DNA from 2 places in the Streptomyces sp. NPDC001617 genome. Region 1 is predicted to be linked to the other one. Evidence: riboswitches for the same ligand, from Rfam matches in the RefSeq annotation. Region 1 holds a riboswitch; the other holds the start of a gene.
The links. Region 1 has a riboswitch for ZMP and ZTP ahead of ACWC09_RS09765 (phosphoribosylaminoimidazolecarboxamide formyltransferase). Riboswitches for the same ligand answer to the same signal wherever they lie in the genome.
Positions count from the first base shown of each region.

Region 2: another riboswitch for ZMP and ZTP. It lies ahead of ACWC09_RS24625 (glycine hydroxymethyltransferase); the one in region 1 lies ahead of ACWC09_RS09765 (phosphoribosylaminoimidazolecarboxamide formyltransferase).

Region 1 is NZ_JBSFHA010000009.1:51,378-55,760, reverse strand. It holds gene ACWC09_RS09775 (beta-L-arabinofuranosidase domain-containing protein) at 1-602, opposite strand, end outside; gene ACWC09_RS09770 (IMP cyclohydrolase) at 696-1,379, opposite strand; gene ACWC09_RS09765 (phosphoribosylaminoimidazolecarboxamide formyltransferase) at 1,438-2,592, opposite strand; ZMP/ZTP riboswitch at 2,625-2,709, opposite strand; gene ACWC09_RS09760 (ATP-binding protein) at 2,785-4,383, shown strand, end outside.
Region 2 is NZ_JBSFHA010000033.1:42,344-46,726, forward strand. It holds gene ACWC09_RS24610 (DUF3050 domain-containing protein) at 1-169, shown strand, start outside; gene ACWC09_RS24615 (DMT family transporter) at 228-1,049, opposite strand; gene rocD (ornithine--oxo-acid transaminase) at 1,251-2,456, opposite strand; ZMP/ZTP riboswitch at 2,548-2,635, shown strand; gene ACWC09_RS24625 (glycine hydroxymethyltransferase) at 2,669-4,117, shown strand; gene ACWC09_RS24630 (hypothetical protein) at 4,229-4,383, opposite strand, start outside.

The DNA of each region.
Region 1 (4,383 bases):
GTCGGTTTCACCCAGGCGGACAGGGTGATCGCGGAGCTGCCGCCGAGCACGCCGGCCGGCAGATCGACGTACTGGTAGGAGCCGCGCTCGTTGAGGACGGCGGACCCGAAGCGTCCGTCCACGGCGAGCACGGCCGGGTCCTCGCGCAGCGCCGCGCGCGCCTCGGTGAGCGCCCCGACCATGGTGGCGATCCTGTCGGCGAAGACCTGCTCGCCGGTGCCGGCGTAGGCCTGGGACAGCATGGTCAGGAAGTGGCCGGTGTAGTGGCCGCGGAGGTTGCCGTTGGCCTCGCCGTCCAGGCCCTCCCAGCCGCCGGGGGCGACGGCGTCTCCCGTCGGCAGGCCCGCGTTGGCGCGGAAGACCTGCAGCAGCCGGTCGACGTCGTAGCCGCGACCGTGGTCGAGCATCAGCTTCCGCTTGTCGGCGAACACGCCCGGTCGCAGCGCCACTTCGTCGAGGGCGAAGGGCTGCACGGTCCAGGCGGCGGGCGTTGCGGCGGTGGCGGCCACGGCTCGGGAGCTCCCGGTGGAAGAGATCGCCGGTACGGCCGCGGCGAGGGCGGCGGCCTGGAGGAGGTTTCGTCTGGAGAGGGGCGGTGCCATGTGTGCTCCTCTATGTGTGTTCGAGATAACGAACGTCATTCGAATGGTCGACCAGACGATAGGGAGGGGGTGGGTGAGCGTCAACGGGTGGGCTCAAGAAGATCGTTGGATCGCGGATCCCGGTCCCTGGGAGGGATCGAGGACGGTGGCGGCGATCCGGAAGCGTTCGTCGAGTGCGGTCCAGATCTCGTCGAGCAGTTCCTCGCCCGTCCGGGCGCCGACGGTGGCCTCCATGAACGGCACGGCCACCGAGACGTGTTCGCCGTCGGACTCGTAGGTGGTCAGCAGGACCGCTTCGCCGGGTTCCAGGTCCTGCACGGCGAGGGTCATCACATTGCTGGTCAGGCGGGCGGCACGACTGGGGCGAGCGGCTCCGAAGACGATGGTGCGTCCGTCGCCGCGGCCGATCAGCGCGGTGAGGCGAGAGGTGCGGATCGGCGCGTCCGGTTCGTACGCGAAGCCGCTGAGGGCCTCGGTGGGTGAGGCCCCCGCACGGAGTCGCCGCGCGGCCTGGGACACCTGCTCGCCATTGCCGAGGACCAGCCAGTCGCCGGTGGTCGTGGCGGCGGCGTAGTGGCGCAGCGGATCGTGCCGTCCGGGGGTGAGGGGGCCGACCACGAGCTCGCCGTCGACCAGTCTCAGCGCGCGGTCGCGCGAGGCGGGGCTGCGGCCGGTGAGGAAGTAGCCGCCCAGCACCGCTCCCGAGCGGGTGCGGGCGCACAGGACGCCGCGGCCGGGGTAGGCGTTGGCGGACAGCAGGTCGTGTAGAGCGGGCAAGGTGAGGTCCCTTCCGGACGGCGTGGTTGCGGGCGCGGGATTCTCGGTCGCCGGGTTGTCAGTGGTGGAACATCCTCAGCCCGGTGCGGGCGAGGGTGATGCCGTGCTCGCGGCAGGCGCGTTCGACCTCTTCGGAGCGGAGGGAACCGCCGGGTTCGGCGATGTACCCGACGCCGTGCCGGTGGGCGTGGTCGACGTTGTCGCGGAAGGGAAGCGCTCCGTCGGAGACGAACGCGACCCCCTGCAGACGGTCCAGCCACTCGGCGCGCCGGCCGGCCGTCAGCTCCTCCCAGGGCCGTGCCAGCACCTGGGAGAGGCCGGCGCTCTCGTACGGCGTGAGGTCGCCCTCGACGAGCCGGATCTGCCAGTTGATCCGGTCCTGGCGGCGGACGCCCGGCCGGAAGACGAGCGCACGGACCGCCGGATGGCGCCGCAGCCACCAGGTGTCGGCCTTGGCACCGGCCAGTCGCGTGCAGTCGACGCGGGACTGCTGTCCGGCCCCGATGCCCAGCGTCGCCCCGTCGCGCACGAAGCACACCGAGTTGGACTGGGTGTGGCGCACCACCGCCAGGCCGAGCAGCAGATCCTGCACGGCCGTCGCGGGCAGGGCGCCGCACACCACGTTCTCCAACAGCCCGGCCGCCAGCGGCACTTGATCCCGCTGCTCGCTCAGGCGCAGCCCGAACACCTCGCGCGCCTCGCGCTCCGGCGGCACGAAGTCCCCGTCGGCCTCCATGACCAGGAAGCGGCCGTTCTTCTTCCTGCCGAGCGTCGCGACCGTGCCCGGTGCGTACCCCGGCGCGATGATGCCGTCGCAGACCACACGCGCCAGCACCTCGGCGAACTCCTCGTCGACCGGGTGCGAGACGGCGGCGAAGTCCCCGTAGGAGGACTTCGGATCGGCGTCGCGAGCGCGCAGATACGCACTGGACAGGGCGCCGACACCGGCCTGCTGGACACCGTGAAGCCCGGCCGTCACCTCGTCGACCGGCCCGGCCACGGCGGTACCGGCGGGGGAGACGTGCTTGAACGAGGCGGCCGCCGGTCGGAGCAGCACCCGACTCGCCTCCCGCACCAGCTGCCAACTGTTCAGCGCGTCCAGCATGTTGATGTACGACGGACTGCCGTGCACCACCCGAACCGGCCACCGGCCCGGCCGTGTCGGTGAGACGTCCGCTGTCTGCTGTGGGTTCGTTCCGTACCGCAGATCCACCTCTGTCGCCCTCCTCAGCGCACCATCACTGACGGAGGCGCCCAGGCGGTCGACGCTCACGTGGCAGAACGGCCGCTCCCCGGTGGTCGTCCACCCTCGCCAGTCGCGGCCGGACACGAGTGTATCGGCCCTACGACACCGGCCCTGAAAGACCCCTCATCCCGGCCCCACCCCGGTGGCACAATCGGCGGCGTGGACTGGGGGATCCTCGAACGTGAACGTGAGCTGGCGCTGCTGGTCTCGGCCGCACGGGAGGCGGCGGACGGGGCCGGTGCCGTGGCGCTCGTCTTCGGTGAGGCCGGAATCGGCAAGTCGAGCCTGGTCAGGGCGCTGCCCGACCGGCTGCCCGGGCATGCCCGCATCCTGGTCGGCCAGTGCGACGACCTCGCCACCCGGCGCCCCCTGGGCCCGTTCCGCGACCTCGTCGGCAGCGTCGGCGCCGAGCTGGCCCGAGCCGTCACGGAGGGCGGTGACCGCCACCGTGTCTACGAGGCCCTGCACGGAGAGCTGGCCGTCACTCCGCATCCTGCGGTACTCGTCGTCGAGGACGTGCACTGGGCCGACGAGGCCTCTCTGGACGCCCTGCGCTTCCTCGTGCGACGCATGGAGCGGCTGCCCGCCCTGCTCGTCCTCACCTACCGCGACGACGAGTTGAGCCGCGGCCACCCCCTGCGCCACCTCCTCGGCCAGGTGTCCCGCGCGCCCCGTGTGCACCGCCTGCCCCTGGCCCGTCTCTCCCTCGACGCCGTACGCAAGCTCAGCGCGACCGGCCGGCTCGACCCGCGGCAGGTGTACGCGGTGACCTCCGGCAACCCCTTCTTCGTCACCGAGGTCCTGGCCGCGGGTGGCACCGGGGGAGTCCCGCCGACGGTCGTGGACGCCGTACTCGCGCGGCTGCGCGGGCTGGAGGCGGCCACCGTGGACGCCCTTGAGCAGCTCGCCGTCGTCCCCTCGGCCGTCGAACGCCCGCTCGTCGACGCCCTGTTGGCCGACGGCGTCGCCGTCCTCGCGGAGGCCGAGCAGCGTGGACTGCTCGCCGTCACCCCGGAGCGGGTGGCGTTCCGGCACGAGCTGATCCGGCGCGCGGTCGCCGACTCCGTGCCCGCCGCCCGCCGCATCGACCTCGACCGGGGCGTCCTCGCGGCGCTGGTCGCCCGGCCCGGCTCGGACGCCGCGCGCATCGTCCACCACGCCGCCCAGGCCGGCGACCGCGACGCCATCGCCCGCTACGGCCCGGACGCGGCCCGGGACGCCGCATCGGCCGGCGCGCACCGCGAGGCCGCCGCCCAGCTCCGGCTCGTCCTCGGGCAGCGCCACCGCTACGCCCCACCCGAACTCGCCGACCTGCTCGAACGCTACGCCGTGGAGAGCTACACCATCGCCGACTCGGCCGCCGCCGTCACCGCCCAGCGCGAGGCCGTCGCCCTGCGCCGCTCCCTGGGCGACACCCTCGCCCTCGGCGCCGACCTGCGCTGGCTGTCCCGTATCCACTGGTGGGCCGGTGACGCGGACGAGGCGCAGGAGGCCGCCCGCGAGGCCGTCGCCGTCCTCGAACACGCGGGCCACGACCGGCTGTTGGCCCTCGCCGTCAGCAACATCGCGCAGCTGCGCATGCTCTCCGACCGCTACCCGGAGGCCGTCGACCACGCCGAGCGCGCCATCGCCCTGGCCCGCAGGACGGACGACCCGGAGATCCTCGCGCACGCTCTCAACAACCTGGGAACGGCCCGTTGGCGCGGCGGCGACCCCGACGGGCGCAAGCAGTTGGAGGAGAGCCTCGAAGTCGCCCTC
Region 2 (4,383 bases), on a different contig from region 1:
CCGCCACATCGAGGTCGACGGCGAGGAGCACACCCCCATGGCCCTCCAGATGGTGGCCGACCTCTGCGGCACGGACGATGCCCGCTGGGAACAGGCCGTCGAGACGGCGACGCTCGCCCTGGAGGCCAGGTCGCGGCTGTGGGACGGGATCACGGAGGCGATGGGGTAGCGGCTGGGGGGTTCGGAGCGGAGGGGTGAGGAGACCGACGGCTCGGGGCGCCCGGCCGTCATGCCTCCTCCGCCGGCGCCTCCCCGAACCGTGCCAGCGCCAACGCCCCCGCCACCGCCACCGCGAACCCCAGCACCGCCAGCCAGGTCAGGCCCTCCCGTGTGCGGTCCCCGAGCCACACCACCCCCACCGCCGCCGGCCCGATCGTCTCGCCGATCACCATGCCCGCGGTCGCCGTGGTGACCGAGCCGCGCTGCAGTGCCGACGTCAGCAGCAGGAAGGCGGCACCTCCACCGAGGAGCAGGGCATACGTCGCCGGATTGGTGAGCAGATGCGACGGTGCGAGCGAGTCGATCAGCCGTACCGACACCTCCACCACCCCGAACCCGCATCCGGCCCCCAGCCCGAGCGCCAGCGCCCGCCCCCGCCCGGACCACCGCCCGCCGACCAGCCCGAGCAACAGCACCGCGACGGCCACCGCGAGCATCGCCCACTTCAACGCCGCCGACCCGGCACGGTCACCCTCGGCCCCGGACGCCAGCCCCAGCATCGCGAGCCCGGCGCACACGACCCCCACCGCACCCCACTCCACCCCGCTCAGCCGCGCATGCAGCAGCCGTGCCGCGACCACCCCCGTCACCGCCAGACTGGAGGCGAGAGCCGCCGCCACCGCGTAGATGGGAATCGACCGCAGGGCCACGATCTGCAACACGAAGCCCAGCCCGTCCAAGGCGAGCCCGGCCATGTACCGCCACTGCCGCAGCGCCCGCAGCAGCAGCGCCGCCTCCCCGCCGCCCCCCGCGGTCGCCGCCCGCGCGGCAACCGCCTGCAACACGGTCGCCGTACCGAAGCAGACCGCCGCACCGAGAGCGCACACCATCCCAAAGATCACAAAGTGACTGTAGGGGAGAGGCCCGACCGGAGGGGGGCCGCGAGCTGCGCTCTTACCTCTCTTTAGGCTGTCGCCCGGACAACGCGGGACAGCCACACCAAACGGGGAGACACGAACAGGGCGGACGCACGCCGCCAACTTCGCTCGGGCACGGTCGTACTCGGGGAATGGTCCTGTGACGCACGGAGGCTAAACGCCCAGCACACCCCGCAGTTGGACCAGCCCCCAGTCCAGATCCTCCTTCTCGACGACGAGGGGCGGCGCGATGCGGATCGTCGGGCCGTGCGTGTCCTTCACCAGCACCCCGCGGTCCATCAGCTTCTCGGACACCGCCCGTCCCGTGCCGTGCCGCGGATGGATGTCGACGCCCGCCCACAGCCCGCGCCCCCGCACCGCCGTCACTCGCCCCGTCCCGGCCAACGCCCCCAACTCCCGGTGCAGATGTGCCCCCAGCTCCGCCGCCCGCGCCTGGAACTCGCCCGTCCGCAACATCGCGATCACCTCCAGTGCCACCGCGCAGGCCAAAGGATTCCCGCCGAACGTCGACCCGTGCTCCCCGGGCCGGAACACCCCGAGCACCGCGGCACTCGACACCACCGCCGACACCGGCACGATCCCGCCGCCCAGCGCCTTGCCGAGCACATACACATCGGGCACCACGCCCTCGTGCTCGCACGCGAAGGTCCTTCCTGTCCGCCCCAGCCCCGACTGGATCTCGTCCACGACGAACAGCACGTCCCGCTCCCGCGTCAGCTCCCGCACCGCCGGCAGATAACCGGCCGGCGGCACCAGCACCCCCGCCTCGCCCTGGATCGGCTCCAGCAGCACGGCCACCGTGTTCTCCGTGACCGCCGAACGCATCGCCGTCAGATCCCCGTACGGCACGATCTCGAAGCCCGGCGTGTACGGCCCGAAGTCCGCGCGCGCCTCCGAGTCCGTGGAGAAGCTGATCAGTGTCGTCGTACGGCCGTGGAAGTTGTTCCCGGCGACCACGATCTTCGCCATCTCCGCGGGCACGCCCTTGACCTTGTACCCCCACTTCCGGACCGTCTTCACCGCGGTCTCCACCGCCTCCGCTCCCGTGTTCATCGGCAGCACCATCTCCATCCCGCACAGCTCGGCGAGCTCGGAGCAGAACGCCGCGAACCGGTCGTGGTGAAACGCCCGCGACGTCAGCGTCACCCGCTCCAGCTGCGCCTTCGCCGCCGCCACCAGCCGTCGGTTGCGGTGGCCGAAGTTGAGCGCCGAGTAACCGGCCAGCAGGTCCAGATACCGCCTCCCCTCCACGTCCGTCATCCAGGCCCCGTCGGCGGTGGCGACGACCACGGGCAGCGGGTGATAGGTGTGCGCACTGTGCACGTCGGCGGCGGCGATCAGGTTCTCCGTAGCGGTCACGGCGCCTCCCGGGGTGAGGATCCCCCTGTTCCTATCGTCGCTCGCATGGTGGACGGAGGACCTGCGCCGTCGGGCATGCCCGGTAGGCTGACCGGCGGGCCGTGACTGGCGCGCTGGGATGGGACCGACCATCGGGGAGCGGCCCGAGCAGGACAGTGCCGTGCGCCTGGGCCGTACCGTGAACGCTGAACGCCAACGTCCGGAGGTCCCTCATGTCAGCCGAGTCCCTCTCCACCGAGTCCACCGCCTTCCGCGCCGCCCTCGATGTGATCCGCGCCGTCGAACCGCGCGTGGCCGACGCCATCGGCCAGGAGGTCGCCGACCAGCGCGAGATGCTCAAGCTGATCGCCTCGGAGAACTACGCCTCGCCGGCCACCCTCCTCGCGATGGGCAACTGGTTCAGCGACAAGTACGCCGAGGGCACCATCGGCCGCCGCTTCTACGCCGGCTGTCGCAACGTCGACACCGTCGAGTCCCTCGCCGCCGAGCACGCCAAGGAACTCTTCGGCGCCCGCCACGCCTACGTCCAGCCGCACTCCGGCATCGACGCCAACCTCGTCGCGTTCTGGTCCGTCCTCGCCGACCGCGTCGAGGTGCCCTTCCTGGAGAAGGCCGGCGTCCGCCAGGTCAACGACCTCACCGACGCCGACTGGGCCGAGCTCCGTCAGGCCTTCGGCAACCAGCGCATGCTCGGCATGTCCCTGGACGCCGGCGGCCACCTCACCCACGGCTTCCGCCCGAACATCTCCGGCAAGATGTTCGACCAGCGCTCCTACGGCACCGACCCGGCGACCGGTCTGATCGACTACGAGGCGCTGCGTGTCTCCGCCCGCGAGTTCAAGCCGCTGATCATCGTCGCCGGCTACTCCGCCTACCCCCGCCTCGTGAACTTCCGCATCATGCGCGAGATCGCCGACGAGGTCGGGGCGACCCTGATGGTGGACATGGCGCACTTCGCCGGCCTGGTCGCGGGCAAGGTACTGACCGGCGACTTCGACCCGGTGCCGCACGCCCAGATCGTCACCACCACCACCCACAAGTCGCTGCGCGGCCCGCGCGGCGGCATGGTCCTGTGCGACGACTCCCTCAAGGATCAGGTCGACCGCGGCTGCCCGATGGTCCTCGGCGGTCCGCTCCCGCACGTCATGGCCGCCAAGGCCGTCGCCCTGGCCGAGGCACGTCAGCCCTCCTTCCAGGACTACGCCCAGCGCATCGTGGACAACTCCCGGGCGCTGGCGGAGGGCCTGATGCGCCGGGGCGCGACCCTGGTCACCGGCGGCACGGACAACCACCTCAACCTGATCGACGTCGCCTCCTCCTACGGCCTCACCGGCCGCCAGGCCGAGGCCGCGCTCCTCGAGTCCGGCATCGTCACCAACCGCAACGCCATCCCCGCCGACCCGAACGGCGCCTGGTACACCTCCGGCATCCGCATCGGCACCCCCGCCCTGACCACGCGCGGTCTGGGCACGGCGGAGATGGACGAGGTGGCGGGCCTGATCGACCGCGTCCTGACCACCGCCGAGCCGGGCACCACCAAGTCGGGCGCCCCCTCCAAGGCCCAGCACATCCTCGACCCGAAGATCGCGGACGAGATCTCCCGCCGCGCGACCGACCTGGTGGCCGGCTTCCCGCTGTACCCGGAGATCGACCTCGGCTGACGCCGACGCGCAAGACAAACGGCCACTGTTGAGTTGTCAAAGACCGGTGACTCCTGAAGATCGATGCCTTGCGAAGACCGGCGACTTCGAGAGGACCCGTGAGCTTCTGGCTCAGAGGTCGATGAGTTCCTGGCGTGGCTCCTCCCGCGGCGGTCCGGCACCTTGCCGGGCCGCCGCGCGGCGTATCAGGAAGGTGCCCCCGGCCCCGGCCGCGAGCCCCACCGCCAGCCCGGGAAGCGCCCACCAGACACTGCCCCGGTCATGGC